DNA from 2 places in the Streptomyces sp. NPDC050315 genome. Region 2 is predicted to be linked to the other one. Evidence: riboswitches for the same ligand, from Rfam matches in the RefSeq annotation. Region 2 holds a riboswitch; the other holds the start of a gene.
What was found. Region 2 has a riboswitch for S-adenosylmethionine ahead of AB0I82_RS08645 (aminotransferase class V-fold PLP-dependent enzyme). Riboswitches for the same ligand answer to the same signal wherever they lie in the genome.
Positions count from the first base shown of each region.

Region 1 (15,173 bases), on a different contig from region 2:
CGCTGGTCCGTCTGGAGCGCGAGCAGCAGGCGCTGCGGGCGAGCGAGGAAAGCTTCCGGCAGGCCTTCGAGTACGCGCCGAGCGGCATGGCCATCGCCGAGATGGGCGGCGATCAGCACGGCCGGCTGCTGCGGACGAACGACGCGCTGTGCCGGCTGCTGGGCCGTCCGGCGTCCGTGATGCGCCGCTACGCCTTCTCCGACCTGGTGCATCCCGAGGACATCGGGACGCTGCTGCGGACCTCGGCCGAGGGCGGCCGGGCCGAGCTGCGGCTGGCCCGGCGGGACGGCTCGTACGTCTGGGTGAGCCTGCGCAACAGCGTCGTGGCCGACACCGCCGACGGCCCGCGCTTCCTGCTCACGCACGTCGAGGACATCGAGGAGCGCAAGCGGCACGAGCTGCAGCTCGCGCACCGCGCCAGCCACGACGCGCTGACCGGCCTGCCCAACAGCGCCGAGCTGCGGACCCGGCTCAGCGCCCGGCTGTGCTCGCGGCCGCCCGGAACGGAGGAGGCGGACGCGTTCGCCTCGGCGGCCGGCGGGGAGCACGACGGGCACGGCTTCCTGCCGGACGGCGGCGCGGAGGCGTTCGAGGGCTTTCACCTGGCCCGTACGGGCCCCGCGTACGACAGCCACGTGCACGCCGTCGCGCCGTCGGACGGGCCCGAGGACGACGGCGCCAAGGGGCTGGCCGTGCTCTTCTGCGACCTGGACGGCTTCAAGTCGATCAACGACCGGTTCGGGCACCACACGGGTGACGCGGTCCTCATCGAGGTGGCCCGGCGGCTGACCAACGGCGTACGGGACGGGGACACGGTCGCCCGGCTCGGCGGCGACGAGTTCGTGGTGCTGGCGGACGGGCTGGGCAAGGCGGACGCGGAGGACCTGGCCGTACGCCTGCGGAACGCGATCATTCCGCCGATCCGGGTGGACGGCCGGGCCGTGCGGGTCGGCGCCAGCTTCGGCATCGGCTGGGCGGGCTGCGGGATGTCGGCCGAGGAGGTCCTGCAATCCGCTGACCAGCGGATGTACGTCGAGAAGCGGTCCCGCTCCAAGGCGAATCGGCGGGTGAGCTGAGGGGCCGCCTCCCCGGGGCGCCGAAAAGGCGACCCGAGGGCGGGGGCGTCTTTCCGCCGCCCTGCGCCCCTTCGCGCCGTCCTCCGCCCCTCGGCAAGCCGTGTGTCCGAAGACACCTCCGGCCCGCCGGAGGCCGTCCGCACCGCGCTGACCGCCGCCGACCCCGTCGGAGCGCCCGCCGTTCACCGCCCTGTAGTGATCTTGTGGCCGTACGGAACCGGCGTACGCGGCTCCGCACCGGGTAGGCTGCGCCGATGCGGCGCGGGCCGCCGGGGGCCTCACAAGCATGTAGACATCAGTAGTACGTAGACATCAGCACGTAGGCATCAGTGTGCAAGACCGCTGGGGAGTGACGCGGAATGACGGCCGGTAGTAACGGCACGGACACGCCGGAGAACGACGATCCGTTCGGCTACCTCTACCGCTCGGAGGGCGGCGAGGCAGGCGGATCGGCGGGCGACGGCGCGGCGGTGCGGCAGCCGGGCGTTCCCAGGAGGTCGTACAACCAGGTGCGCGCGGTCGGCGAGCGCCAGTACGGCCAGCAGCAGTACGGCCAGCAGGCGCAGCGGCCGGCGTACGGGCAGAACGCGCACTACGCGGCGCCCGAGACGCTGCAGAACGGTGCGCCGCGCCAGGCCGGTCCGGCAGGTCACGGTGCGGGTGCGGACCAGGGTCCGCGCCGTAACCGCAACGGCCTGCTCATCGGCGCCATCGCCGTGGTCGCCGTGGTCTGCGTCGGCATCGGCGTCGCGATGATCTCCAACAGCGACGACGACAAGTCCGCCGAGGCCGGCGCCGGGTCGTCCGCGGGCGAGAGCGTGGAGCCGAGCAAGAAGCCGTCCGACAAGCCGGCCGAGCCCGATCTGCCCAAGGCCGACGCGGGCAGCCTGCGGCTGGACGGCACGGCGACCACGGACAAGACCATTCCGGGGGCGCGCTCGGCCGGCGGTCTGTACGTCACCGGCATGAACACGCCGGGTGCCGCCGCCACCTGGAAGCTGGAGGCGCCCAAGGACGGCCAGTACACCGTCTTCGTGGGGTACGGGGTCCCGGGCAAGGACGCCGACGCGACGCTGTCGATCAACGGCAAGGCCCGCGACTCCAAGCTCAACATGAAGAACTTCGCCGGGGCGCAGGAAGGCGACTGGGAGAAGGGCTGGACCCGGACCTTCGCCTGGGTCGAGCTCACCAAGGGCACCAACACGGTGAAGATCTCCTGCGAGCAGGGGAACCAGTGCGACTTCAACCTTGATCAGGTGTGGCTGAAGGCGGGGCAGGTCACCAAGCCGTAGCCACTCACGCGGCCGCCGGGGCCTCCGTGACCTTGATCTGGTCCAGCAGTTCCGCGTACGTCGCGCGGTCGAATTCGCCGGCCGCCTCGGCCCGTACGGTGGCCGCCGACAGGGCCACCGCGCGGGCCAGCCGGTCCGGCCAGGAGAGCTCCTCGACCAGGCCGGACAGCAGTCCGGCCACCGCCGAGTCGCCCGCTCCCGTGGGGTTGCCCGCGATCCGGTGCGGCGGCGCGGCCTGCCAGGAGCCGTCCGCGGTCACCGCGAGCATGCCGTCGGCGCCGAGCGAGGCCGCGACCGTGTGCGCGCCCCGGCGGCGCGCGTCCCGCGCCGCCCGCAGCGGCTCGTTGTGGCCGGTCAGCGCGGCCAGCTCGTCGGCGTTCGGCTTGGCGAGGTCGGGCCGCGCCGCGAGGCCGCGGCGCAGCGGCTCGCCGCTGGTGTCGAGGAGGACGGGGACGCCGGCCGCGCGGGCCGTACGGGTGAGGCGCGCGTACACGTCCACGGGCACGCCGGGCGGCAGGCTGCCGCACAGGGCCACCGCCCGGGCGCCGTCGAGGAGTTCGCGGTACCGCGTGAGGAAGGCGTCCCACTCGGCGGGGGAGATGGTCGGGCCCGGCTCGTTGAGCTGGGTGGTCTCGCCGTCGGTGGTGTCCACGACGGCGACGGTGCGCCGGGTGGCGCTGCCGATCGGTACGAGCGCGTCGGTGACGCCGGTCTCCTGGGCGAGCATGGCGCGCAGCGCGTCGCCGGTGCCGCCGCCGGCGAATCCGGTGGCGACGGTGTCATGGCCCAGGGCAGCGAGCACCCGGGCGACGTTCAGGCCCTTGCCGCCGGGGCGTTCGGACACCTCGGTCACCCGGTTCGTGCCGCGCGGGCGGAGCCGCGGTACCCGGTAGGTGATGTCGAGTGCGGCGTTCAGCGTGACCGTGAGGATCATGGTTCCCCCTCCCGCGCAGTGGTCGGACGGCCGTGGTCAACGGCCGGGGACGGACGAGTGCGCGAGCGATCATGCCATCGGCGACGGCAGTTGGCACAGAGCGCGGGTGCCGCCCGGGCCGCGGATGCGGACCAATCGGTCCAGCCCGGACGGGGTGCCGCCCAGGCCGTGTCCGCACCTGTGTTCCTTACCCCGCCTGCGGTGGCCGTACCACCCACTCGCCCCTGCGCATGACGCCCACCAGGTCGTACGAGGCGTCCAGTACGACCAGGTCGGCGTCCTTGCCGGGCTCGATGGAGCCGGTGCGGTCGTCGATGCCCAGCAGCCGGGCCGGGTTGCCGGACAGGGCCTGTACGGCCGCTTCGATGCCGATGCCGTCGATCGTGACGGCGCGCTTGAAGGCGAGGTCCAGGGTGAGCGTGGAGCCCGCGATCGAGCCGGCGGTGGGGCCGCCGTGGATGCGCGCGACACCGTCCCTGACCTCGACCTCCATGGGCCCGAGCGGGTACATGCCGTCGCTCATGCCGGCCGCGCCCATCGCGTCGGTGATGAACGCGACGCGCTCCGCGCCCGCGTGACGGAACGCCAGCTGCAGCACGGAGGGGTGCAGGTGGGTGCCGTCGTTGATCAGTTCGACGGTGATCCGCTCGTCCTCCAGGAGCGCGGCGATCGGGCCGGGCGTGCGGTGATTCAGGCCCGGCATCGCGTTGAAGAGGTGCGTGGCGACGGTGGCGCCCGCGTCGATGGCCTCGCGCGTCGCGTCGTACGAGGAGTCGGTGTGGCCGATGGCCGCGATGACGCCGGAGTCGGCCAGCAGGCGTACGGAGTCCAGGCCGCCGGGCAGTTCCGGCGCGAGCGTCATCATCTTCGCCGTGCCGCGGGCCGCGTCGACCAGCTTGCGTACGTCCGACGGGTCCGGGTCGCGCAGCAGTTCGGGCTGGTGGGCGCCGCAGCGGTGGGCCGAGATGAACGGGCCCTCGAAGTGGATGCCGGCCAGCTCGCCCTGCTCGACCAGTTCGGAGAGGACGGCGGCCTGCCGGGCCAGGTCGGCCAGGTCGCCGGTGACGGTGGAGGCGGCCATGGAGGTGGTGCCGTGGCGGCGGTGGGTGTCGGCGACCTTCAGGCACTCCTCGGGGTCGGCGGAGGAGAAGGAGCCGCCGCCCCCGCCGTGTACGTGCATGTCCACGAAGCCGGGGACGATCAGGTGACCGGACAGGTCGACGGTGGTGCCGCCCGACGCGGGGCCCACGGCGAGCTGCCGCCCGTCGATCGTGAGGGCGAGGTCGTCGACGACGCCCGCGGGCAGTGCCACCCGGGCGCCGCTGAGGATGGTTCGGTCCGCCATCAGGCAGTTACCTCCGTGGAGAGAAGATCCCGGGCCAGCAGTCCTGCGCCCAGGCAGCCGGCGGCGTCCCCGAGCGCCGCGGGAACGATCGAGGGGAGCGGCTGGAAGGTAACCCGTCGCCGGACCGCCTCCCGCAGAGGCGCGAACAGCGTGTCGCCCGCCTCGGCGAGCCCGCCGCCGATGATCAGGGTCCGCGGGTCGAGCAGCGTGAGGCAGGTGACCAGGCCGTCCGCGAGCGCGTCGACGGCTTCCTGCCATACGGCCACGGCGCGCGGGTCGCCGGACTCGACCGCTTTGGCGGCGTCCGCGGCCGTGGCGTCCGGGTCACCGCAGGCGGCGGCCCAGGCCCGGCCGACGGCCGCGGCGGAGGCCAGCGTCTCCAGGCAGCCGCGCCGGCCGCAGCGGCACGGCGCGCCCTGGGGGCGTACGACGATGTGCCCGATCTCGCCCGCGCTGCCGTGCGCCCCGGCTTCGATCCGGCCGCCGATGCCGATGGCGGCCGCGATGCCGGTGCCCAGCGGCAGGAAGACGAACCGGTCGGAGCCCTTGCCCGCGCCGATGCGGCCCTCGGCGAGCCCGCCGGTACGCACGTCGTGGCCGAGCGCCACGGGGATTCCGCCGAGCCGCTCCGAGAGCAGGGCGCGCAGCGGGACGTCCCGCCAGCCGAGGTTCGAGGCGTACACGGCCGTGCCGGTGGCCTCGTCGATGATGCCGGGGACGGCGACGCCGGCCGCCGCCGCGGGGGCGCCGTACCGCTGCGTGCCCAGGTCGCGCAGCTCGGCGGCGAAGTCGAGGATCGTGTCGACCACCGCATCGGGGCCGCGCTCGCGTCCGGTGGGGCGGCGCGCCTCGTGCAGCAGGACGGGGGGCCGGGCGGGCGTGCCGTCGGCGGGCGGCGCCTCCGTACCGACGAGTGCGGCCTTGATCCCGGTGCCGCCCACATCGAGCGCGATGACATGTCTCACGCGGCACAGTCTCCCGCGAGAAGCGCCGAGAGGTCTAGTCCACTACGGCCTCGGTGCCGGTGCGCCGAGGTGGAGGGCCGGTTCATCCGCTGTATACGGGGAGTTGGGCGGCGGGTCGCGCGCGTGGCGTCGGCCGATCGGCGCCGCGGCGCGGGCGCGGGGCGGTCGGGCGGCGGTCCGGAGGAAGATCGAATTCCGGTCCGTTGATGCGAAACGGAGACCTTGTTTGGTGTAGACCTTGTGAGGGTGTGCGGGGCAGACTCGCAGCTCATGTGCCCGACGGAGGGTGATCCTCGCCGTCGCGGCGCGCATCCCGGAACGTACGGCACATCTGGACTCAAAGGGCGGAACAGGGCAGCAATGGCAGTACAGCGACGCTACAAGAGCCTGGCGGCGGCGGGTATCGCGACGGCCATGACGCTGACGCTGGCCTCCTGCTCCGGCGGCACCGTGGGCGAGGACGACGTCACCCTGAAGCTGGTCGCCGCCGACTACGGCGACGGCGCCGCCAACTCCAGCAAGCACTACTGGCACGACGTGGTCGAGGCGTTCGAGGCCAAGCACCCGCACATCAAGGTCGACGTCGACGTCTACAGCTGGAAGGACGTCGACAAGGAGGTCGCGAAGCGGGTCAAGGCCGGCAACGCCCCCGACATGGCCCAGATAGGCGCCTACGCCGACTACGCAGCCGAGGGCAAGCTCTACAGCGCCGACGACCTGCTCTCCATCAGCACCCAGGCGGACTTCACGCCCGCCCTCGCGGAGGCGGGGGAGTACCACCGCGTCCAGTACGGCATGCCCTTCGGGGCCAGCACGCGCCGCCTCTTCTACAACAAGAAGCTCTTCGCGCAGGCCGGCATCGCGAACCCGCCCAAGACCTGGTCCGACATCAAGCAGGACGCGCAGCTCCTGAAGGCCGCGGGCGTGAAGATCCCCTTCGCGCTGCCGCTCGGCCCCGAGGAGACCCAGGCCGAGACCATGATCTGGATGCTGAGCGGGGACGGCGGCTACACCGACGCCATCGGCAAGTACACGATCGACTCACGGCAGAACATCCGCACGTTCAAGTGGGTCAAGGACAACCTTGTCACCCCGGGCCTGACCGGCACCGACCCCGCGAAGCTCAACCGGCAGGACGGCTTCAACGCCTTCGCGAGCGGCCAGGTCGGCATGCTCAACGGCCACCCCACGCTGATGCAGCAGGCCAAGTCCAAGGGCATCGACTACGGCACCGTCGCGCTCCCCGGCACCACCGGCCCGGCCAAGTCCACCATGGGCGTCGCCGACTGGATGATGGGCTTCAAGGAGAACGGGCACCGCGCCGAGATCGGCCAGTTCCTCGACTTCGTCTACAACGAGGACAACGTCCTGAAATTCTCCGGCGATTACGGCTTGCTGCCGGTCACCGTCTCCGCCTCCCAGGACATGCTCGCCGACGGCAAGTACAAGAAGCTGCACGGCTTCCTGAAGCAGCTGCCGGAAGCGGAGTTCTACCCCGCCGACAAGACCTCCTGGCCGCTGGTCAGCAAGACCATCAAGGCGAAGATGGGCGGCGCGGTCGGCAAGAACGGCGACCCCGCGAAGGTGCTCACCGACATCCAGAACACCGCGGACGAGGCGGACAGCGCGACACGGTGACGCCGACCGGGCCCGGGCGCCCGGCCGGGTGATCAGTAGGGATGTCGTACCGCGGGGCTATCGTGGACGCGTGGTCTCCGAATCGCCGTCCGAGCGGCTGTCAGCGCGCGACGAGGCCGTGCTCGCCGTGGAGCGCCGCTCCTGGTCCGGGCCCGGCGCCAAGGAGCGCGCCATACGGGAGCGGCTCGGCATCTCGCCGACCCGCTACTACCAGCTGCTCAACGCCCTCCTGGACGACCCGCGGGCGCTTGCTCACGACCCGGTGACGGTGAATCGCCTGCGGCGGGTGAGAGAGGCCCGCCGGGCCCGTCGCTGACGTCTCGCTGACGGCCAGGAGATCCTTGTAGTACGTCCGTACGCCCCGCCTCACCGATAGGCTCGGCCCCATGGGCAGCCCCGAGAACCTCCTCGCGCAGCCGATGACCGAAGCGGGCCGTGCGGGCCTGGCCGGCTTTCTCGCCCGGCCGGCCGACGCCGTCGTCGCGCTCGACTTCGACGGCACCCTCGCCGGCATCGTCCCCGACCCCGAGCAGGCGCGTGCCCACCCCGGCGTGGTCCGGGCGCTCACCCGCCTCGCCCCGCTGCTGCGCGCCGTCGTCGTGATCACCGGCCGCCCGGCGGAGACGGCCGTCCGGCTCGGCGGCTTCGCCGACGCGGCCGGCCTGGACCGCCTCGTCGTCCTCGGGCACTACGGCGCGGAGCGCTGGGAGGCCGCCACCGGCCGGATCGAGGCGCCCGCGCCGCCGCCGGGCGTCGCCGCGGCCACCGCCGAGCTGCCGGACCTGCTGCGGAGCTCCGGGGCCTGGCAGGACGGGCCGGTCGACGCCGCGATCGAGACCAAGGGCGGCCGGGCCGTCGCCGTGCACACCCGCCGCACCGCCGACCCGCAGGGCACCTTCGAGGCGCTGCGCGCGCCGCTGGCCGCGCTCGCCGAGCGGCACGGCCTGATCGTCGAGCCGGGCCGCTTCGTCCTGGAGCTCCGCCCGCCCGGCGTCGACAAGGGCGTCGCGCTCACCTCGTACGTACACGAGGTGGCCGCCGGCGCGGTCCTCTACGCGGGCGACGACCTCGGCGACCTGGCCGCCTACACCGCCGTGGACGCCCTACGCACCGAGGGCCTGCCCGGCGTACTGGTATGCAGCGCGGCGACGCTGGGCGAGGGCGCGGAGGAACTGGCGGACCGAGCGGACCTGGTCGTCCCGGGCCCGGCAGGGATCGTGGAGCTGCTCACGGGACTCGCGGACGCACTGGCGACGCACCCCTGACGAGGCGCGCCCCGCAGGGGCGCAGCCTTCAGGGGCGCGGGGAACTGCGCGACCAGCCACAACGGCGGGCCAGCCGGCAACGCACCGCCCGGGGCACCCCGGAAACCGCCGGCCTCAGCCGCCAAGCGCCCGCAACTGCTCCAGGAACCACTGGGCCGGCGGCAACGCCGTCGCCGCCGCAGCCAACCGCTTCGCACGCTCGGCGCGCTCATCGTGCGCCATGGTCAGCGCCGCATGCAGCGCCTCCGCCGTCCCCCCGATGTCGTACGGATTGACCACCAACGCATCCTCCCCCAGCTCCGCACAGGCCCCCGCCTCCCGGGACAGCACCAGCGCGCAGCCCGCCTCGGACACCACCGGCACCTCCTTCGCGACCAGGTTCATGCCGTCGCGGATGGGGTTGACCAGCGCGACATCGGCGAGCCGATACGCGGCCAGGGAGCGCGCGAAGTCGTCCTTGACGTGCAGCACGACCGGCAGCCAGCCGTCCGTGCCGAACTCGTCGTTGATCTCCCCTGCCAGCCGCGAGACCTCCTCGGTGTACTCCCGGTACACCGCCAGGTCCTGCCGCGAGGGATAGGCGAACGCTATGTGCACCACCCGGCCGCGCCACTCCGGCCGGTCGGTCAGCAGCCGCCGGTAGGCCAGCAGCCCGCGCACGATGTTCTTGGACAGCTCCGTACGGTCCACCCGCACGATCGTCTTCCGCGGCGCGCCGTCCTCCCCGGTGCCGATCTGCTCGCGCAGATCCGCCAGCCGCTCGTCGACGTCCGGCTGCCGGGAGCGCTCGCGCAGGAAGTCCGCGTCGGCGCCCAGGCCGTGCACCCCGAGCCGGGTGGTCCGGCCCTCGTACGTGACGCGCAGGCCCGCCGCCCCGTCTCTGGCGACCTCGGCGCCCAGTACGACGGCGCAGCACTCCGCGAACGCCGCGGCCCAGCGCTCCGTCAGGAACGCCGCCCGGTCGCCGCCCAGAATGCCGCGCAGCACCTCGGCCGCCACGTCGTCCGGCAGCAGCCGGAAGTAGTCCGGGGGCGCCCAGGGGGTGTGCGAGAAGTGGCCGATGCGCAGGTCGGGGCGGCGCTCGCGGAGCAGCCCCGGGACCAGCGTGAGGTGGTAGTCCTGCACGAGGACGGCCGCGCCGGGCGCCGCGGCCTCGGCGAGCGCGTCGGCGAAGGCGGCGTTGTACGCCTCGTACGCCGCCCACTGGCCGCGGAAGTCCGCGTCGAACGCGGGCTCCAGCGGCGTCTGGTAGAGCAGGTGGTGGACGAACCACAGCACGGAATTCGCGACGCCGTTGTACGCGTCCGCGAAGACCTCGGGCGCGATGTCCAGCATCCGGACGGACTGTCCGCCGGTGTCGCCGGGGTCCAGCAGCCCGTCCCCGGCGGCGGCCCGCCGGGCCGCCTCGCGGTCGCCGTCGCCGAGCGCTGCGCACACCCACACGGCCCCGGCGTCCGGGCCGATGGCGGAGAGGCCGGAGACCAGACCGCCGCCGCCGCGCTTGGCCGTCAGCGTGCCGTCCTCGCCCAAGGCGTAGGAGACCGGACCGCGGTTGGACGCGACGAGAACCTGGGCACCTGAGCTGGAGGAGACCATGCCGATGACCTAACCCGCCACAGATCCGCTCAAACGTGCGGCCGGGAGTGCGTCGCGGGAGCAGTCGCACGTCGGCGCCGCGCGCCGGGCCCGGACGCCGCCCCTCATGCCGCGCGCCGCTCCTCGTACTCCGGTATGCCGCGCATCGGCGGCCGCTCCTCGGTGTCCACATCCGTCGTCCGCGGTACGAACCCGCCCTCCTCGCCGCGGTCGAACTGGGTGAGCCGGGGCCGTACGAGGTGCCCGCGGGCCAGCCGCAGCTGCGCGGTGCGGTAGATCGCCGCGGCCATCCGGCCGAGCGCCTGCCCGTCCTGGTGCCGGTGCTTGCGCACGCCCACGTCCACCTGCGCCAGCGCGTCCAGGCCGACCGTGTGCAGCGCGTCGACCAGCAGGCCCAGCTCCACGCCGTACCCAACAGGGAAGGGCAGCCGCTCCAGCAGCGAGCGGCGGGCCGCGTACTCGCCGCCCAGCGGCTGGACGAAGCCGGCCAGCTGCGGCCAGTGCAGATTGAGCAGCGGTCGGGCCACCAGCTCGGTGACCCGACCGCCCTGGCCCGCCTTCGGGCCGTCGGCGCCCTCGCCGAGCGGCCGGTCGTACATTGCCTTCACGAACTGCACCTGCGGCTCGGTGAGCAGCGGCCCGACGATCCCGGACACGAAGGCGGCGGAGAACTCGCGCAGGTCGGCGTCGACGAAGCAGACGATGTCGCCGCTGGTGGCCAGCAGCGAGCGCCACAGCACCTCGCCCTTGCCGGGCACCGTCGCCAGCCGGGGCAGGATCGCGTCGCGGTGCACGACCCGGGCGCCCGCGGCGGCCGCGACCTCGGCGGTGCGGTCGGTGGAGCCGGAGTCCACCACGACCAGCTCGTCGACCAGGGGCACCGCGGCGGACATCAGATCGCGGCGGATGATCTCCACGATCGTGCCGACCGTGGCCTCTTCGTCGAGCGCGGGCAGCACTACGCTGACCGTCTGTCCCGTGCGGCTCTTCGCGGCCAACAGCTGGTCGAGCGGTCGGTCGGCGGCTGACCAGGAGCGGCCGGCCAGCCAGCGCTCCACCTCTTCCAGCACGTATCCGTCTCCTTTTGCTACTGAGTGTGAGCCATCTCGCGCATCGGACGGCTATCTCAACCGTCCATGCCTTCGGTTACAGTCTTGAACAACGCGGATGACCACCGCATGCCGGGGTCACCGCTGAACAAACGCCTGTGTTTCGTGCGCAGGCCATACCGCTCATCCAGAGGGGCAGAGGGATACGGCCCGTTGAAGCCCCGGCAACCCTCCAGCCGGTCTTGCCGCCAGGACGCTGATGTCCGCCGCGCGAGGCTCCCGGCTAGGGAAGGTGCCAAATCCGTCTCGCGGCGAGATGCGTCGCGAGGAAGATGAGGAGAAAGGGCCTCGCCTCCATGGCTGTGCAAGCTGCTGAAAGCACCACCACCGTCTCCCTCGGTCCCGCCGCCGCGCTGTCCTGCCGCGAGTGCGGTACGCGCTTCGCGCTCGGCCCGATCTTCGCGTGCCAGGAATGTTTCGGGCCGCTCGAAGTGGCGTACGACCTGCCGAGCGGCGACCCCGAGGGCCTGAAGAAGCAGATCGAGGCCGGTCCGGACAACATCTGGCGGTACGCGCCGCTGCTGCCCGTCCCCGCCGACGTGGCCGACAAGCCCAACCTCAACCCGGGCTTCACCAAGCTGGTCAAGGCCGACCGCCTCGCCGCCGAACTGGGTGTCACCGGCGGCCTGTACGTGAAGGACGACTCCGGCAACCCGACGCACTCCTTCAAGGACCGCGTCGTGGCCATCGCCGTCGAGGCGGCCCGCGCCTTCGGCTTCACCACCCTGTCCTGCTCCTCCACCGGCAACCTGGCCGGTGCGGTCGGCGCCGCCGCGCGCCGGGCCGGCTTCAAGTCCTGCGTGTTCATCCCGCACGACCTGGAGGCGGGCAAGGTCGTCATGGCTGCGGTCTACGGCGGCGACCTGGTCGGCATCGAGGGCAACTACGACGACGTCAACCGCTTCTGCTCCGAGCTCATCGGTGACCCGCTGGGCGAGGGCTGGGGCTTTGTGAACGTCAACCTCCGCCCGTACTACGGCGAGGGCTCCAAGACGCTCGCGTACGAGATCTGCGAGCAGCTCGGCTGGGAGCTGCCGGACCAGCTGGTCATCCCGATCGCCTCGGGCTCGCAGCTCACGAAGATCGACAAGGGGCTCAAGGAGCTCATCAAGCTCGGCCTGGTCGAGGACAAGCCGTACAAGATCTTCGGCGCCCAGGCCGAGGGCTGCTCGCCGGTGTCCACCGCCTTCAAGGCCGGCCACGACGTCGTACGCCCGCAGAAGCCGAACACCATCGCCAAGTCGCTGGCCATCGGCAACCCGGCGGACGGCCCGTACGTGCTCGACATCGCCCGCCGCACCGGCGGTGCCGTCGAGGACGTCAACGACGAGCAGGTCGTGGAAGCGATCAAGCTGCTCGCCCGCACGGAGGGCATCTTCGCGGAGACCGCGGGCGGCGTGACCGTCGGCGTCACCAAGAAGCTGATCGAGAACGGGCAGATCGACCCGGCGAAGTCGCTGGTCGTCCTGAACACCGGGGACGGCCTGAAGACGCTGGACGCCGTGGCGCCGACCACCGGCCCGACCGCGACCATCCGCCCGAGCCTGGACGCGTTCCGCGAGGCCGGCCTCGACAAGTAAGCGCCGCCCCGCCAGGCAGGCCCCGCACTCGTTTCCCCGGAACCCGGAAGGTAGAACCACATGAGCGTCAACGTCCGCATCCCCACCATCCTCCGCACCTACACCGGCGGCCAGGCCGAGGTCCCCGCCGAGGGTGCGAACCTCTCCGAGGTCATCGCGGACCTGGAGAAGAACCACAACGGCATCGCGGCCCGCGTCCTGGACGACCAGGGCAAGCTGCGCCGCTTCGTGAACGTGTACGTCAACGACGACGACGTGCGCTTCGAGGGCGGCCTGGAGACGGTGACGCCGGACGGCGCCAGCGTCTCGATCATTCCCGCGGTGGCCGGCGGCTGCTGAAGCCCGCTCTTTCGTAAAACCGGCGGCGCACGCCCTTAGTGCGCCCTGTGTGCGCCCCCTGTGCACCGCTTCGTGGGTGACCGCATACGCCTCCTGGAATCGCCCCGTCCGCAGCAAAAGCGGACGGGGCGATTCCATGTCGTTAAAGGCGATACAGTTGAGGTGAATCCTCTTCGCGCGCGTGCCCGACGCATATGAGAACGCGACAAGATGTGCTCAAAGTGTGTGCGCATTTTGTCGCGTTGATGAGCTATGCCCGGCCCGGCTTGCCCAGAATTATTGAGACTTCGCCGTAAATCGGCGAATGGTCGTGGGCAGAATTCTCGTCCGATTGACCTGTTGCGCTGGGCATCGGTGCAGATACATTCAGCGGCGGTCGACGCGTTCCGGCGCACACCCTCCTTGGGGGTGAGGTCTGACCCGGGTCCGCGGAGTGCGGTCCTGCGCAAGGGCCAGCAATAGGGGAGTTAGGAATGGCTCAGGGCACCGTCAAGTGGTTCAACGCGGAGAAGGGGTACGGCTTCATCGCGGTCGACGGTGGTGCGGATGTTTTCGTCCACTACAGCGCGATCCAGATGGACGGCTACCGCACCCTTGAGGAAGGTCAGCGGGTCGAGTTCGAGATCTCGCAGGGCCAGAAGGGGCCGCAGGCGGACATGGTTCGCGTGGCCGGCTGAGCGCCGACCGACTGCAGCGTACGGAGGCCCGTGCTCCCCGAGGGGGAGTGCGGGCCTCTCGTTGTGCGCGCGTGCGCGCCGACCCGGGCCCTTGCGGCGCCGCCGCGCGATCCCGCAGGGTGGGCAGAGGCGCTTGCACTCGCGGGGGCCGAGTGCTAATCATTGCGTTAGCACTCTGAAGGTGAGAGTGACAGAACTTCGGATCGGGCCGGTGAGGTCCGCGGCCCGGTGGGGCAGGGAACCACTGGGCTGCAGGCCGTCCGTCGCGGGCACCGGCGCGGTCCACTGCGTTTCCACCCCTGTCCGGGAGGACCACTTCACATGGCCAAGATCATCGCGTTCGACGAGGAGGCACGGCGCGGTCTCGAGCGCGGGATGAACCAGCTCGCCGACGCCGTCAAGGTCACCCTTGGCCCCAAGGGCCGCAACGTCGTCCTTGAGAAGAAGTGGGGCGCCCCCACGATCACCAACGATGGTGTCTCCATCGCCAAGGAGATCGAGCTCGAGGACCCGTACGAGAAGATCGGCGCCGAGCTGGTCAAGGAGGTCGCGAAGAAGACGGACGACGTCGCCGGTGACGGCACGACGACCGCGACCGTCCTGGCCCAGGCCCTGGTCCGCGAGGGCCTGCGCAACGTCGCGGCCGGCGCCAACCCGATGGCCCTGAAGCGCGGCATCGAGCGCGCCGTCGAGGCCGTCTCCGCCGCCCTGCTGGAGCAGGCGAAGGATGTGGAGACCAAGGAGCAGATCGCCTCCACCGCCTCCATCTCCGCCGCCGACACCCAGATCGGCGAGCTCATCGCCGAGGCCATGGACAAGGTCGGCAAGGAAGGCGTCATCACCGTCGAGGAGTCCCAGACCTTCGGTCTGGAGCTGGAGCTCACCGAGGGTATGCGCTTCGACAAGGGCTACATCTCGGCGTACTTCGCCACCGACATGGAGCGTATGGAGGCGTCGCTCGACGACCCGTACATCCTGATCGTCAACTCCAAGATCTCCAACGTGAAGGACCTCCTTCCGCTGCTGGAGAAGGTCATGCAGTCGGGCAAGCCGCTGCTGATCATCGCGGAGGACGTCGAGGGCGAGGCCCTGTCGACCCTGGTCGTCAACAAGATCCGTGGCACCTTCAAGTCCGTCGCCGTGAAGGCCCCGGGCTTCGGTGACCGCCGCAAGGCCATGCTCGGCGACATCGCCATCCTCACCGGTGGCACCGTCATCTCCGAGGAGGTCGGCCTCAAGCTCGAGAACGCCGGTCTGGACCTCCTGGGCCGCGCCCGCAAGGTCGTCATCACCAAGGACGAGACCACCATCGTCGACGGTGCCGGTGACAGCGAGCAGGTTCAGGGCCGCGTCAACC
Region 1 is NZ_JBFAKN010000009.1:273,959-289,131, reverse strand. Features, by position in the region: gene cdgB (diguanylate cyclase CdgB) at 1-1,076, shown strand, start outside; gene AB0I82_RS30405 (carbohydrate-binding protein) at 1,436-2,368, shown strand; gene pfkB (1-phosphofructokinase) at 2,373-3,302, opposite strand; gene nagA (N-acetylglucosamine-6-phosphate deacetylase) at 3,490-4,647, opposite strand; gene AB0I82_RS30390 (ROK family protein) at 4,647-5,612, opposite strand; gene AB0I82_RS30385 (extracellular solute-binding protein) at 5,973-7,250, shown strand; gene AB0I82_RS30380 (DUF3263 domain-containing protein) at 7,321-7,566, shown strand; gene otsB (trehalose-phosphatase) at 7,637-8,515, shown strand; gene AB0I82_RS30370 (trehalose-6-phosphate synthase) at 8,630-10,111, opposite strand; gene AB0I82_RS30365 (glucosyl-3-phosphoglycerate synthase) at 10,216-11,181, opposite strand; SAM riboswitch class I at 11,341-11,499, shown strand; gene thrC (threonine synthase) at 11,517-12,800, shown strand; gene AB0I82_RS30355 (MoaD/ThiS family protein) at 12,861-13,139, shown strand; gene AB0I82_RS30350 (cold-shock protein) at 13,613-13,816, shown strand; gene groL (chaperonin GroEL) at 14,138-15,173, shown strand, end outside.
Region 1: another riboswitch for S-adenosylmethionine. It lies ahead of thrC (threonine synthase); the one in region 2 lies ahead of AB0I82_RS08645 (aminotransferase class V-fold PLP-dependent enzyme).

Region 2 (15,173 bases):
CTGATCAAGTAGGTAGTCCGGTCCCGACCGGACCCGCAGTTCAGACAGACACAGACCAGAAGCATCGACGCAGAAGATCCTGACACCGGGGTAATCCGTGAAAAAGCTCTCCGCACGACGGCGCCATCCGCTGGCGGCGCTCGTCGTCCTACTCTTCGCGCTGGCGGTCACTGGGGGGCTGTACGCCGCGTTCGCGCCGGCGGACAAGGCTCAGGCCGATGACACCGCCCAGTCTCTTGCCATCAAGGAGGGCAAGAAGCTCTTCGCCGTGGGCTGCGCCAGCTGCCACGGCACCGGCGGTCAGGGCACCTCCGACGGCCCGAGCCTGGTCGGCGTGGGCGCTGCCGCCGTCGACTTCCAGGTGGCCACCGGCCGGATGCCGGCGCAGCAGCCCGGCGCCCAGGTGCCGCGGAAGAAGAACATCTACAGCCAGGCCGAGATCGACCAGCTGGCGGCGTACGTCGCGTCGCTCGGCGCCGGTCCCGCCGTGCCCGGCAAGGAGCAGTACAGCAAGGACGGAGCGGACATCGCCAAGGGCGGTGAGCTGTTCCGTACGAACTGCGCGCAGTGCCACAACTTCACCGGTAAGGGCGGCGCCCTGACCAACGGAAAGTTCGCACCGGCGCTTGATGGTGTGGATCCGAAGCACATCTACGAGGCCATGGAGACCGGCCCGCAGAACATGCCTTCGTTCCCTGACGGCAGCCTCTCGCAGCAGAACAAGAAGGACATCGTCGCTTACCTCGGTGAGGTCAACGGCGACAAGACCGCGAGCCCCGGTGGCATGGACCTCGGTGGTCTCGGCCCGGTCAGTGAGGGCCTCTTCGGTTACATCTTCGGCCTGGGCGCACTGGTCGCGGTCGCCATCTGGGTCGCAGCCCGGACAGCGAAGGCCAAGAAGTCATGAGTGAGACTGGACGACACGCAGACGTGCCAGAAGAAACCCTGCCCAGTGGGCGCGACGGTGCCCACGGTGACGTGGCGACGAGGGAGAACCCCTTCGCCGACCCGGGCCTGCCCCCCCACGAGCACCGCATCCAGGACATCGACGAGAAGGCGGCCAGGCGCTCCGAGCGCACCGTGGCCCTGCTCTTCACGCTGTCCATGCTCGCGACGATCGGCTTCATCGCCTCGTACGTGATCTTCCCGGTCGACAAGATCATCTACGTCTGGCCGCTCGGCCACATCAGCGCGCTGAACTTCGCGCTGGGCCTGACGCTGGGCGTGGCGCTGTTCTGCATCGGCGCCGGCGCGGTCCACTGGGCCCGCACGCTGATGTCGGACGTCGAGGTGGCGCAGGAGCGGCACCCGATCGAGGCCGAGCCCGAGGTCAAGGCCAAGGTCATGGCCGACTTCCGGGAAGGCGCCGCGGAGTCCGGCATGGGCCGCCGCAAGCTGATCCGCAACACCATGTTCGGCGCGCTGGCCCTGGTGCCGCTGTCCGGTGTGGTGCTGCTGCGCGACCTCGGTCCGCTGCCGGAGAAGAAGCTCCGCACCACGGGCTGGAAGAAGGGCATCCGCCTGGTCAACCAGTCCACCAACCTCCCGCTGCGTCCCGAGGACATCGCGGTCGGCTCGCTGACCTTCGCCAAGCCCGAGGGCCTGGAGGAGGACGATCACGAGTTCAACACCAAGATCGCCAAGGACGCCCTGATGCTCGTGCGGATCCAGCCGCAGAACATCAAGGACAAGCAGGAACTTGAGTGGTCGCACGAGGGCATCGTGGCGTACTCGAAGATCTGCACCCACGTCGGTTGCCCGATCTCCCTGTACGAGCAGCAGACGCACCACGTGCTCTGCCCCTGCCACCAGTCCACCTTCGACCTTTCCGACGGTGGCCGCGTGATCTTCGGTCCGGCCGGCCACGCCCTGCCGCAGCTGAACATCACGGTGAAGGACGGCTACCTCGAAGCCGTCAGCGACTTCGCGGAGCCCGTCGGCCCGAGCTTCTGGGAGCGCGGATGAGTAACGAGACGAGCGCGACCAACGCGCGCCGCGGCCAGGCGCCGCGGGGCGAGCGGATCGCCGACTGGGCGGACGGCCGGCTGGGCATCTACAGCCTCGCCAAGTCCAACATGCGCAAGATCTTCCCGGACCACTGGTCCTTCATGCTCGGTGAGATCTGCCTTTACAGCTTCATCATCATCATCCTGACCGGCGTCTACCTGACGCTGTTCTTCCACCCGAGCATGGCCGAGGTCGTCTACCACGGCTCCTACGTGCCCATGCACGGCATCCGGATGACGCAGGCCTTCGAGTCGACGCTGGACATCAGCTTCGACGTCCGCGGCGGCCTGCTGATCCGGCAGATCCACCACTGGGCCGCGCTGGTGTTCCTCGCCGGCATGATGGTCCACATGATGCGGGTGTTCTTCACCGGCGCCTTCCGCAAGCCGCGCGAGGTCAACTGGCTGTTCGGCTTCCTGCTGTTCGTCCTGGGCATGTTCACCGGCTTCACCGGTTACTCGCTCCCGGACGACCTGCTCTCCGGCACCGGTGTCCGCTTCATCGAGGGTGTCATCCTGGCGATGCCGCTGGTCGGCTCGTACCTGCAGATGTTCATCTTCGGCGGGGAGTTCCCCGGCCACGACATCATTCCGCGGTTCTTCACGATCCACGTGCTGCTGCTGCCGGGCATCATGCTCGGCCTGCTGGTGGCGCACCTGATCCTGGTCTTCTACCACAAGCACACGCAGTTCCCGGGTGCCGGTAAGACCGAGAAGAACGTGGTCGGCATGCCGCTGCTGCCGGTCTACATGGCCAAGGCCGGAGGCTTCTTCTTCCTGGTCTTCGGTGTGATCTCGGTGATCGCCGCGATCGCGAGCATCAACCCGGTGTGGGCCATCGGCCCGTACCGCCCGGACCAGGTGTCCACCGGCGCCCAGCCCGACTGGTACATGGGCTTCGCCGAGGGTCTGGTCCGTGTCATGCCGGGCTGGGAATGGGTGCTCCCGGGTGGCTACACCCTCAACTTCGGTGTGCTCATCCCGATCATCGTCTTCCCGCTGGTTCTCGCGGCCATCGCGGTCTACCCGTTCATCGAGTCCTGGGTCACCGGCGACAAGCGTGAGCACCACCTGCTGGACCGCCCGCGCAACGCCCCGACCCGTACCGGCTTCGGTGTGGCCTGGCTGATCGCCTACCTGGTCATGCTCGTCGGTGGTGGCAACGACCTGTGGGCCACGCACTTCCACCTGTCGATCAACTCGATCACCTGGTTCATCCGGATCGCGTTTTTCGTCGGGCCGGTGCTGGGCTTCATCGTCACCAAGCGGATCTGCCTGGGTCTGCAGCGGCGCGACCGCGACAAGGTGCTGCACGGACGCGAGTCCGGCATCATCAAGCGGCTGCCGCACGGTGAGTTCATCGAGGTGCACGAGCCGCTCACGCAGGAGCAGCTCCACCACCTCACCTCGCACGAGCAGCCCAAGCCGCTGGAGATCGGCCCCGAGGTCGACGAGAACGGCGTCAAGCGCAAGATCCCGCGCTCGCAGAAGCTGCGCGCCAAGCTCTCCAAGAGCTTCTACGGCGAGGACAGCCACATTCCGAAGCCGACGGTGGAGGAGTACGAGGAGATCACCAGCGGCCACGGCCACCACTGATCTCCGCGGGGGAGCGGTACCGACACCGTGACCTCGTGCACGTAGCAAAGAACGCCACCCAGAGGGCCCTGTCCGAGCATCGGACGGGGCCCTCCGGCGTACCCGCGGGCCCGATAGGCTCGCTGTGAAGATTTTTGACTCACCCAGGAGCGTGGACCATGAACGTTGTGACCCCGGATGGCGGCGGCAGCGTGGCGGCCCGCACCTGGCCGGGCGTACTGAACGCCCTCCTCGAAGGCCGTGACCTCTCCGCCGACTCCACCCAGTGGGCGATGGACCGGATCATGCGCGGCGAGGCCAGCGACGCGCAGATCGCCGGCTTCGCGGTGGCGCTGCGCGCCAAGGGCGAGACGGTCGCGGAGATCTCCGGGCTGGTCCGCGCGATGTACGAGCACGCCAACCTCATCGAGGTGCCGGGCCGCAGCGTGGACATCGTCGGCACCGGCGGCGACGGCGCCAAGACCGTGAACATCTCCACCATGTCCTCGATCGTGGTGGCCGGTACGGGCACGAAGGTCGTCAAGCACGGCAACCGCGCCGCGTCCTCCGCCAGCGGCGCCTCCGACGTCCTGGAGAAGCTCGGCGTGAACCTGGACCTGACGCCGCGCCGGGTGGTGGAGGTCGCCGAGGAGGCCGGCATCACCTTCTGCTTCGCGGTGAAGTTCCATCCCTCGCTGCGGCATGTCGCGCCCGCCCGCAGCCAGCTGGGCATCCGTACGACCTTCAACGTGCTCGGCCCGCTCACCAACCCGGCCAAGGTCGCGGCCCAGGCCACCGGCGTCGCCGACGCCCGGATGGCGCCCATCCTGGCCGGTGTGCTCGCCGAGCGCGGCTCCTCCGCGCTGGTCTTCCGCGGCGACGACGGCCTGGACGAGCTGACCACCACGGCCACCTCCACGGTGTGGGTGGTCCGGGACGGCACCGTGCGCGAGGTGCCCTTCGACCCGCGTGACGTGGGCATCGAGCTGGTGCCGGTGGAGGCCCTGCGCGGCGCGGACGCCTCGTACAACGCGGACGTCGCCCGCCGCCTGCTGGCCGGCGAGACCGGCCCGGTACGGGACGCCGTCCTGCTGAACTCCGCCGCGGCCCTGGTGGCCCTGGACCCGACGGACGCACCGCTGAACGACCAGATCGCGGCGGGGATGGCCAAGGCCGCCGAGTCGATCGACTCGGGCGCGGCACGGGCGGTGCTGGAGCGCTGGGTGACCGCTTCGCACGCGTAACGGCCCTGCGACGCGAGGGGTGTCCGCATCCCGGACACCCCTTGCAGTGCCGCGATCATGTGGCATGATTCTCGGCAGGTCACGAGTGACAGCGATTAGGCCCCGGCTTGCTGTCCGGCAACCCTCCGTCCGTGGCGGGGTGCCCCGGGTGATGACCAGGCCGCAGGCAGCGAGGTCTGCGGCAAGCGCGGATCCCTCGCCAGGGATCCTGGTTATCGAGGGAGCTCTTCCGTGATGCAGCGAATGCGCTAGGGCCGCTCGGCCCCGTTTCCGAACACCCCGCCTGGGTGCCCCCTTTGTACGAGCCGTACGAGCCGTACGAGCCGTACGAGGTGTGCGTGCGCCCGCGGGTCCTTCCACGCCCTGTGCGTGTCATTCGCCTACTCCGTGCGTTCCGTACGGTTTTACGCCTCCGGGAGACTCCGCCATGTCCGTGCGCCCTGACACCGCCCTCGCCACCGCCGATTCCGCCGACGCCGACCCCGCCTGCGCCCCGCTCCCCGTCCTCGGCCGCGACGTGCTCGTCCCGCTCGTCACCGGTGGCGAGGTCGGCTACGCCGCGCTGGACTACGCCGCCAGCGCCCCGGCCCTGCAGCGGGTGTGGGACGACGTGGCCGCGTACGCGCCGTACTACGGGAGCGTGCACCGCGGCGCGGGCTACCTCTCGCAGCTGTCGACGGACCTGTTCGAGAACAGCCGGGTGACGGTGCACGAGTTCCTGGGCTGCCGCGAGTCCGACCAGGTGATCTTCACCCGGTCCACCACCGACTCGCTGAACCTGCTGGCAGGCGTGCTCCCCGCGGACACCCGGGTGTTCGTCTTCGAGACCGAGCACCACGCGTCGCTGCTGCCCTGGGAGCAGCGGTCCGACGTCACCGTCACCTACCTGAACGCCCCGCGGACCCCGCAGCAGGCGGTCGACACGCTGGAGAAGGCGCTCGCCGAGCGCGAGCCCTACGGCCCGGCGCTGGTGTGCGTGACCGGCGCGTCGAACGTGACCGGCGAGCTCTGGCCGGTGCGCGAGCTGGCCGCCGCGGCGCACGCGCACGGCGCGCGCATCGTGCTGGACGCCGCGCAGCTGGCCCCGCATCACCCGGTGGACATCGCCGACCTGGACGTGGACTGGGTGGCCTTCTCCGGCCACAAGCTGTACGCGCCCTTCGGGTCCGGCGTACTGGCCGGGCGCGCCGACTGGCTGCAGGACGCCGAGCCGTACCTGGCCGGCGGCGGCGCGAGCCGCAAGGTCGCGCGGCGCGAGGACGGCGGCGTGCAGGTGGAGTGGCACACCACGGCTGCCCGCCACGAGGCCGGTTCGCCGAATGTCATCGGCGTGTACTCGATCGCCTCGGCCTGCAAGGCGCTGACCGAGGCCGGGTTCGACAACCTGGTCGCGCGGGAGCAGGAGCTGATCGCGAAGGTGCGGGCCGGGCTCGCCGAGGTGCCCGAGGTGAAGGTGCTGTCGCTCTTCGGCGACGACGCGCCGCGGGTGGGCGTGCTGTCGTTCGTCGTGGAGGGCTGGAACAGCTCGCACTTCGCGGCCGCGCTCTCGGCGGAGTACGGCATCGGCGTACGGGACGGGCTGTTCTGCGCGCACCCGCTCGTGCGCACCCTGCTGGGCAGCGACCCGCAGGACCCGGGGGAGTGCGGCGCGCCGGACGCCCGGCCCGGCGAGCGGTCCCTGAACGCCATCCGCGTGAGCTTCGGTGCGGGGACGCCGGATGAGCATGTGGAGCGGTTCGTCACGGCGGTGACGGAGCTCGTACGGGACGGGGCGCGGTGGTCCTACCGGACCGAGGATGGCCGCTGCGTCCCCGACCGCGGCTGAGCCGCGGGTTTCACCGGCCGGTGTTGGTTCCCGTAGCGGGACCGGCGCCGGCCGGTGGCCGTTTGGCGTTCAAGATGTCCTCAATCGCCGGACGGGCTCAACTTTCCAAGCCGATCGCGAACGCCGCTTCCAGGTCGTGCTGGGAGTACGTGCGGAAGGCGATGTGGGTCTCCGTGGAGGCGACGCCGGGGACCTTGCTGATGCGGCCGGGGATGACGTCCGCGAGGTCGTCGTGTTCGCGGACCCGGACCATCGCGATCAGGTCGTGCGCGCCGGTGACCGAGTAGACCTCGCTGACGCCCTCGATCGTCGCGATCTTCTCCGCGATCTCCGGGATCTGATCCACGCTGGTCTTGATGAGCACGATCGAAGTGATCACGATTGGCTCTCTCCCTCGGTCGGCCGTTCTGTGGGCTCCACCCTACCGGGGAGCCCCGGCGCGGCCTGCGGTGGAGCGTCCGGTACGTGGTAGCGGACCCAGGCGTACAGGAAGCCCAGTACAAAGCCGACGACGTGGGCCAGGTAGGCGACGCCGGGGCCGTTGACCGCGCGCTGGGCCGCCAGCCACTGCAGGACGAACCAGAAGAGCAGCACCGCCCAGGCGGGGAAGCGCAGCGGCAGGAAGAAGAGGAACGGGAAGAGGCTGGTCACCCGCGCGCGGGGAAAGAGGTAGAGGAAGGCGCCGAGCACTCCGGAGATCGATCCGGACGCGCCGACCAGGGTCTGGCCCGACTCGGCGTGCGCCGCCGCGTAGCCCATCAGGGCCACGTAACCGGTCAGGACGTAGAAGACCGCGAAGTGCAGCCGGCCCATCCTGGCCTCGGCCATGCCCCCGAAGACGTAGAGGAAGAGCATGTTGCCCAGCAGGTGCAGCCAGCTGCCGTGCACGAAGAGCGCGGTGAGCGGGGTGACCAGGGCCTGCGGGTCGCCGCTCCACAGGTCGCGCGGGATGACGCCCCAACGGGCGAAGTACGCGCTCTGCGCCTGCAGGAGCGATTCGCCGGTGCCGTGTATTCCGTTCAGCCCCGAGGCCGGGCCGATGACGAACACCAGGCAGCAGATGCCGATCAGGATGTTGGTCATCCGGGAGAACACGGTCCGCGGGGACGGAAACGAGGCCGACATGAAGTGATCATGGCGTAATAGCCACAAAGGGGACAGAGTGCCTCGCCGTGTTCCGGTACCCGGGCGGGGACGGCACCCGGTCGCCACCAGGCCGTAGGGTTACGGGCAGTACTTTCCGTACCTCCGCAGTTCGACGGCGCACCGCGAGAGCCCGCACAACCGCATCACGCTTGACGAAAGAGGACGACACAATGGCTGTTCCCCTGCCGACGGCCGAAACCCGGTGGCGCTGCACTCTGTGCGGCAACCTCACCCGTTTCGATGTGACCCGCCGGTCCAAGGTGGTGGAGTACGTCCACCTCGACCTGGCCGGTGAGCCCAAGGTGGAGGAGCGGGAGGTGCTCAGTGAGAGCATCGAGTCCGTCCGCTGCCGCTGGTGCAACGCGGTCGACCAGATCGAGCTGGTGGACCGCCCCGGCGCGGACGCCTGAGATCGGAGCGGTGCAGCAGTGGTGGAGCGTCCAGCAGGGCATGAGGGGGAAGAGCGCGACCCGGAGGCCGGTGCGGCCGACGAAGTGCTCGACCGTCCCCTGCCCGAGGGCGTGCGGCGCCGTGTCGTGGCGCTCACCGCGGAGTCCTTCGGCGGCCTGACGGTCGCCGAACTTCCGCCACCTCTGCGGCAGTACGCCCGTTTTACTCCGTCCCGGCGGGTGAAGTTCGCGGGCAACGCGATGGCCGCGGCGCTGGAGAGCGATCCGGTCTTCCGGCAGCGGATCGCGGCCCGGCTGCGCGAGACCCAGGCCGAGCTGGCCGAGGCCCTGCAGCAGGGCACCCCACCCGCCGCCGCCGACCCGCAGGACGTCGCGGCGGCGGCGTATGTTCTGCGCCCGCCGGGCTGGGCCAAGCTGGTCGCCGCCGCGGGCGAGGAGGTCCGGCGCGCGGACGAACAGCGGGCCGGTGAGGAGGCCGAGCGGGAGCTCGCCCGGCTGCGGGAGGAGCTGGCCGAGGCGCGGGCGGCGTCCCGCGCGGAAGCCGACCGGGCGAGAGGCGACCTCGAAGCGGCGCGCAAGGAGAACGACGTGCTGCAGCGCAAGCTGCGCAGCGCGCTCAGCGACGTGAAGCGCGCGCAGGCCGCGGCGCGCAAGGCGGAGACCGAGACCGAGTCGCTGCGCTCCGCGGCGGCCACGGACAAGGCGACCACCGACAGCGAGATGCGCCGGCTCAAGGCCCGGGTCGCGGAGGCGGAATCGGCGCTCGAAGCGGGGCGCCGCGCCGCGCGGGAGGGGCGCAGTGTCGAGGACATGCGCCTGCGACTGCTTCTGGACACCGTCCTGGACGCGGCCCAGGGGCTCCGTCGCGAACTGGCGCTGCCGCCGGCCAATGTCCACCCCGCCGACACGGTCGACGCGGTCGAGCCGGGCCGGATGACCCCGAAGGACGTCGCGGCGCGCGCCCTGTCCGAAACGGATCCGGCGCTGCTGGACCAGCTCCTGGCGCTGCCGCAGGCGCACCTCGTGGTGGACGGCTACAACGTCACCAAGACCGGCTATCCGACGATGCCGTTGGACAAGCAGCGGCTGCGGCTGCTGGGCGGGCTGGCCGTCCTGGCCGCGCAGACCGGCGCCGAGATGACGTGCGTCTTCGACGGCGCCGAGCTGGCCGCGCCGGTACTGCTCGCGCCACCGCGCGGCGTAAGGGTTCTTTTCAGCAAACCGGGCGTAACGGCAGATGAGTTGATTCGTCAGCTGGTAAGGGCCGAACCGCCCGGCCGTCCCGTCGTGGTGGTCTCCACCGACCGCGAAGTGGCCGACGGGGTGGCGAAGGCGGGCGCCCGCCCGGTGGCATCGGCCCTTCTTCTCAAGCGACTTGCCCGTACCTGAACGGGCGTCGGCCGCGATCTAGAAGGTGTGGGATAGAACACTCCGCGGCCCTTCCAGCGGTCTCGGAGCGTCAATTACCTGCTACGGGCGGTGCCACATTGGTAAAGGATGCGCGTGTGGCCAAGTTTTTTCCCGTGAAGATTTGAAGCGATCACAACTCGGTTACTAAGGTCAGGCCCCGAGCCTTCATGCAGTTGATCATCCAACCGGGATGAACAGTGAAGGAACCGCCGAGTCCGCGGCGTTGACGCGGAGCCGGGGACCAGTTCCCCCCACCACCCGGTAGGCGGCTGAAGGAAGAAGGAGCTCGCCCCCGTGGCGTCCCACCGTCGACCCAAGCAGCCGAGCCGCACGCGTGTCACCGTGTTCACCGCGACCGCAGCGGCGGCAGTCGCGCTGTCCTCCCAGGCCGGGTCCGCTCAGGCCGCCCCGAAGCCGACCAAGGAAGAAGTCAAGTCCAAGGTCGACAAGCTCTACGAAGAGGCCGAGGCGGCCACCGAGAAGTACAACGGGGTCAAGGAGGACCAGCAGGAGCTGCAGAAGGAGGTCGACCGCCTCCAGGACAAGGTCGCCCGTGGCCAGGAGGAGCTGAACAAGCTCCGCAAGGACATCGGCTCGGTCGCCTCGGGCCAGTACCGCAGCGGCAGCATCGACCCCTCGGTACAGCTCTTCCTCTCCGGCGACCCGGACACCTACCTGGAGAAGGCGTCCACGCTCGACCAGTTGAGCGGCAAGCAGGCTTCGCAGCTGAAGGTCATCGCGGACAAGCAGCGCACCCTGTCGCAGCAGCGCCAGGAGGCCGCCGGCAAGATCAAGGACCTCTCCGACACCCGCAAGGCGCTGGGCGACAAGAAGGACGAGATCCAGGGCAAGCTCGCCGAGGCGCAGGAGCTGCTCAACACCCTCACCGCCAAGGAGCGCGCGGCGCTCGAGGCGAAGGAGGAGCGCGCCAACCGCGCCAACAGCCGGGTCGACCTCGGCACCGCCGTTCCCAGCTCGCAGCGGGCCGCCGCGGCCCTCGCCGCCGCGAAGACGAAGATAGGCTCGCCCTACGTCTGGGGCGCCACCGGCCCCTCCTCGTTCGACTGCTCGGGCCTGACCCAGTGGGCGTACCAGCAGGCGGGGCAGTCGCTGCCGCGCACCTCGCAGGAGCAGGCGACCGCCGGCACCCAGATCGGCCGCGACCAGCTCAAGCCCGGCGACCTGGTCATGTTCTACGACGACCTGCACCACATCGGCCTGTACGCGGGCAACGGCCAGGTGCTGCACGCGCCCAAGCCCGGTGCTGCGGTGCGCTTCGAGCCGATGGACAACATGCCCTTCATGTACGGCGTCCGCGTCTGAGGGCCTGTCTCCTGATCCCGTGCGCGGCTGACGCTGCGTGACGACGGCCGGCCCGACACGCCGGAAACGTCCGAACGTACCGCCCGATCGGGGGAATTGCGGCAGCCGCCCCTGACTTACCGCCTCGCCGGTGACCTGCGCAGTCACCGGCGAGGCGGATTTTTGTACGGGTTCGGAGGTCTTTGGCCGGGGTGTACCGGCGCGATTACTGTCTGCCCTCGCAGTCGCCGGATACGACCGCCCGCCCCGGGCGGCAGGGGCTGCACGGGAAGGGAGTGCGGCCTCACGTGGCGTCCCACCGCCGTTCCTCACCGGCCGGCCCGCAGGGCCCGGCACGGATCACCCTGATGTCGGCCGCCGCCGCGGCCACCGCCGCCGCGCTGACCGCGGTCCCCGCGACCGCCGACCCGGGCACCGGCACCGGCCGCGCCGCGAGCCACGCGAAGCTCACCGCACGCGTCGACGCGCTCTACGCCCGCGCCGAACGGGCCACCGAGCGGTACAACGGCGCCAAGGAACGCGCCACCGAGCTGCGCGACCAAGTGGCCGTCCTTCAGGACCGCGCGGCCCGCGCCCAGGAACGGGTCAACCGGCTGCGCGACCGGCTCGGCGCGATGGCCGCCGCCCAGTACCGGTCCGGCGGCGTGGACCCCTCGCTCGCCCTGATGCTCTCCGCGCGCCCCGCCGACTACCTCGACAAGGCCCAGACCCTGAACCGGCTCGGCACCGCCCAGGCCGGGCGGCTGAACCGGCTGGTGGACGCCGAGCGGGTACTGCAGCAGCAGCGCCGGGAGGCCGCCGGGCGGCTGGCCCGGCTGGAGGAGGCCCGGCGCGCCGTCGCCCGCCACAAGGACGCAGTCGAACGCAAGCTCGGCGTGGCCCGGCAGCTGCTCGCCTCGCTGCCCGCCCGCGACCGGGCGGCGTACACCCGCGCCTCGCGCGGCGCCCGCGACGGGGCGCTCCCGGAACTCACCGAACTCTCCGGGCTCTCCGGCCGGTCCGGGCTCGCGGTGGCCGCCGCCCGGTCGGCGGTCGGCGCCCCGTACGTCTGGGGCGCCTCGGGCCCGCGGTCCTTCGACTGCTCCGGGCTGATGCAGTGGGCGTACGCCAGGGCCGGGGTCTCCCTGCCGCGCACCTCGCAGGCGCAGCGGCACGCCGGCCGCCAGATCCCGCTCTCCCAGGCCCGCCCCGGCGACCTCGTGATCTACCGCTCCGACGCCAGCCACGTCGGGATGTACGTGGGCAACGGGCAGGTCGTGCACGCGCCGCACCCGGGCGCCCAGGTGCGCTACGACCCGGTCGGCATGATGCCGGTGACCGGGGTGACCCGCGTCTGAGTCCGGTCGCCTCGGAAGCGGCCGACCGGCGTCGCGGTCCGGAAGCGGTCGGCCGGCGTCCGAATGTTGCCCGCCGGTATCCGCTCACGCGTACGATTCGCCGCGTGACGGAAGAGCGGCGGCCGTACCGGCGGCACACGGCGGTGACCTGGGCGGCGGCCTGTCTGGCCCTGCTGCTCGCGGTGCTCGCGGGCTGCGGGGGTCCCGCCCGCGAAGTGCCCGACAGCACGGCCGTGCAGCAGGTGCTGGACGCCCGCGCCGCCGCCGTCCGCGACCACGACGAAGACGCCTTCCTCGCCTCCGTGGACCCGGCGGCGGACGGCTTCCGGGACCGGCAGCGGGAGATGTTCGCGAACCTGCGCGGCGTGCCGCTCGCCGACTGGCGCTACCGCCTCGTGCGCACCGGCGCGTTCCCGCTGCCCGCCGCGGCCGGCAGCGGCCCCCGCGTCGCCGCCGAGGTCCGGCTGAGCTACCGCCTCGCCGGGTACGACACCGCGCCCGTCACGGCCGTCCAGTACCTCACCCTCACCCGGCACGACGGCCACTGGCGGATCACCTCGGACAGCGACGGCGCGCTGAACGGCAAGCGGACGGCGCGTCAGCTGTGGGACCAGGGGCGGGTCCGTCTCGTACGGGGCGAGCGCAGCCTGGTGCTGGGCACCGGGCAGCCCACCGCGCGCCTGCGCGAGCTGGCCCGGCGCACGGACGCCGCGGTGCCGGCCGTCGCGGACGCCTGGCCGGGCCGCTGGTCGCGCAAGGTGGTGATCGAGGCGCCGGACTCGGTGCGCCGCATGGCCGAGCTGCTGGGCTCCTCGGACGACTCCGCGTACACGGGGATCGCGGCCGTCACCACGGGCGAGGCGGGTGCCTCGAACCGGGCACCGGCGGACCGGGTGATCGTGAACCCGCAGGCGTACGGGGAGCTGAGCGACCTCGGCCGCCGCATCGTCCTCACCCACGAGACGGCCCATGTCGCCACCCGTGCCGTGACGACGGCCGCCACCCCCCTGTGGCTCTCCGAGGGCTTCGCCGACTGGACCGCATACCGCACCGCCCAGCGCACGCCACGCGCCGCCGCCCCCGAACTGACCCGCGCGGTCGCCGCGGGCCGCCTCCCGGACCGCCTGCCGACCACGTCCGACTTCGGCTTCAACGCAGGCGCCGACCGCCTGAACCGCGCCTACGAGGGCGCGTGGCTGGCGTGCCGCCTGATCGCCGACACGTGGGGTGAAGCCCGCTTGGCGGGCTTCTACCGGGCAATGGCCACGGCCCCGAAGGGGGCGAGTGGCCTGGACCGCACGCTCCGGGATGAACTACACGTCTCAACGGCGGAGTTCACGGCGAAGTGGCGGGTGTACGTGCAGCGTGTGCTGGGCTGAGGTACGAGGTCCGCACCTTTCCCGCCGCTGTGGTTGCTCGCGCAGTTCCCCGCGCCCCTTACGGGGCGCCCCATGCGGCACGCGCTACTGTCGGCCCCGATGGACAAGACCCTGATCGTCACCAACGACTTCCCGCCCCGCCCCGGCGGAATCCAGGCATTCCTGCACAGCATGGCCCTCCGCCTGGACCCGGAGAAGGTCGTCGTCTACGCCTCGACCTGGAAGCGCAGCGCAGACGGCCTCGCGGCAACCGCGGCATTCGACGCCGAGCAGCCGTACCCGGTAATCCGGGACCGTACGACCATGCTGCTGCCGACGCCCCGGGTGACCCGCCGCGCAGCGGCCCTCCTGCGCGAACACGGCTGCACGTCCGTGTGGTTCGGCGCCGCAGCCCCACTGGGGCTCATGGCACCCGCGCTGCGCGCGGCAGGCGCGCGCCGGATCGTGGCCACCACGCACGGCCACGAGGCGGGCTGGGCGCAGCTGCCGGGCTCGCGGGAGCTGCTGCGGCGGATCGGCGAGGGCACGGACACGATCACGTATCTGGGTGAGTACACCCGTTCCCGGATCGCGCGGGCGCTGACCCCGGCGGCGGCCGGGCGCATGGTCCAACTGCCGCCCGGTGTGGACGAGGAGACCTTCCACCCCGGCTCCGGCGGCTACCAGGTGCGGGCCCGCCTGGGGCTGGCCGGCCGCCCGGTCGTGGTGTGCGTCTCCCGGCTCGTGCCGCGCAAGGGCCAGGACACCCTGATCGAGGCCATGCCCCGGATCCGTGCGTCGGTGCCGGACGCGGCGCTGCTGATCGTCGGCGGCGGTCCGTACGAGAAGGAGCTGCGCGCCCTCGCGGAGACCCGTGGTGTCGCCGACGAGGTGTACTTCACCGGCGCCGTCCCGTGGGAGGAGCTGCCGGCGCACTACGGTGCGGGCGATGTCTTCGCGATGCCGTGCCGCACCCGGCGCGGTGGCCTGGACGTGGAGGGCCTGGGCATCGTGTATCTGGAGGCGTCCGCGACCGGGCTGCCGGTCGTGGCGGGCGACTCCGGCGGCGCCCCGGACGCGGTGCTGGACGGCGAGACCGGCTGGGTGGTGCCGGGCGGTTCGCCGACCGCCGTCGCCGACCGCATCGTCCCCCTCCTCCAGGACCCGGCCCTGCGCCACCGCATGGGCGAGCGCGGCCGCGCCTGGGTCGAGGAGAAGTGGCGCTGGGACCTGCTCGCGGAACGGCTCAAGGAGCTGCTCTAGGCGTTCCGGAACGACGTCGGCCGGCCCGCGGACAAGCGGGCCGGCCGACGTCGTGCGTACGGGGCGCTCAGCTCCGGTACAGCGCTTCGATGTCCTCGGCGAAGTCCTTCGCCACGACATTGCGCTTGAGCTTCAGGGACGGGGTGACGTGTCCCGACTCCTCGGTGAACTGGGTCGGCAGGACGCGGAACTTGCGTACCGACTCGGCGCGCGAGACCGCCGCGTTGCCGTCGTCCACCGCGCGCTGGACCGCGGCCAGCAGCTCCGGGTCCTCGG
Region 2 is NZ_JBFAKN010000002.1:355,084-370,256, reverse strand. Features, by position in the region: gene AB0I82_RS08670 (heme-copper oxidase subunit III) at 1-12, shown strand, start outside; gene AB0I82_RS08665 (c-type cytochrome) at 98-907, shown strand; gene AB0I82_RS08660 (Rieske 2Fe-2S domain-containing protein) at 904-1,965, shown strand; gene AB0I82_RS08655 (ubiquinol-cytochrome c reductase cytochrome b subunit) at 1,962-3,602, shown strand; gene trpD (anthranilate phosphoribosyltransferase) at 3,761-4,825, shown strand; SAM riboswitch class IV at 4,903-5,019, shown strand; gene AB0I82_RS08645 (aminotransferase class V-fold PLP-dependent enzyme) at 5,253-6,650, shown strand; gene AB0I82_RS08640 (Lrp/AsnC ligand binding domain-containing protein) at 6,748-7,029, opposite strand; gene AB0I82_RS08635 (rhomboid family intramembrane serine protease) at 7,026-7,775, opposite strand; gene AB0I82_RS08630 (hypothetical protein) at 7,967-8,206, shown strand; gene AB0I82_RS08625 (NYN domain-containing protein) at 8,291-9,595, shown strand; gene AB0I82_RS08620 (NlpC/P60 family protein) at 9,911-10,939, shown strand; gene AB0I82_RS08615 (NlpC/P60 family protein) at 11,227-12,276, shown strand; gene AB0I82_RS08610 (hypothetical protein) at 12,381-13,655, shown strand; gene AB0I82_RS08605 (glycosyltransferase family 4 protein) at 13,755-14,897, shown strand; gene AB0I82_RS08600 (AMP-dependent synthetase/ligase) at 14,965-15,173, opposite strand, start outside.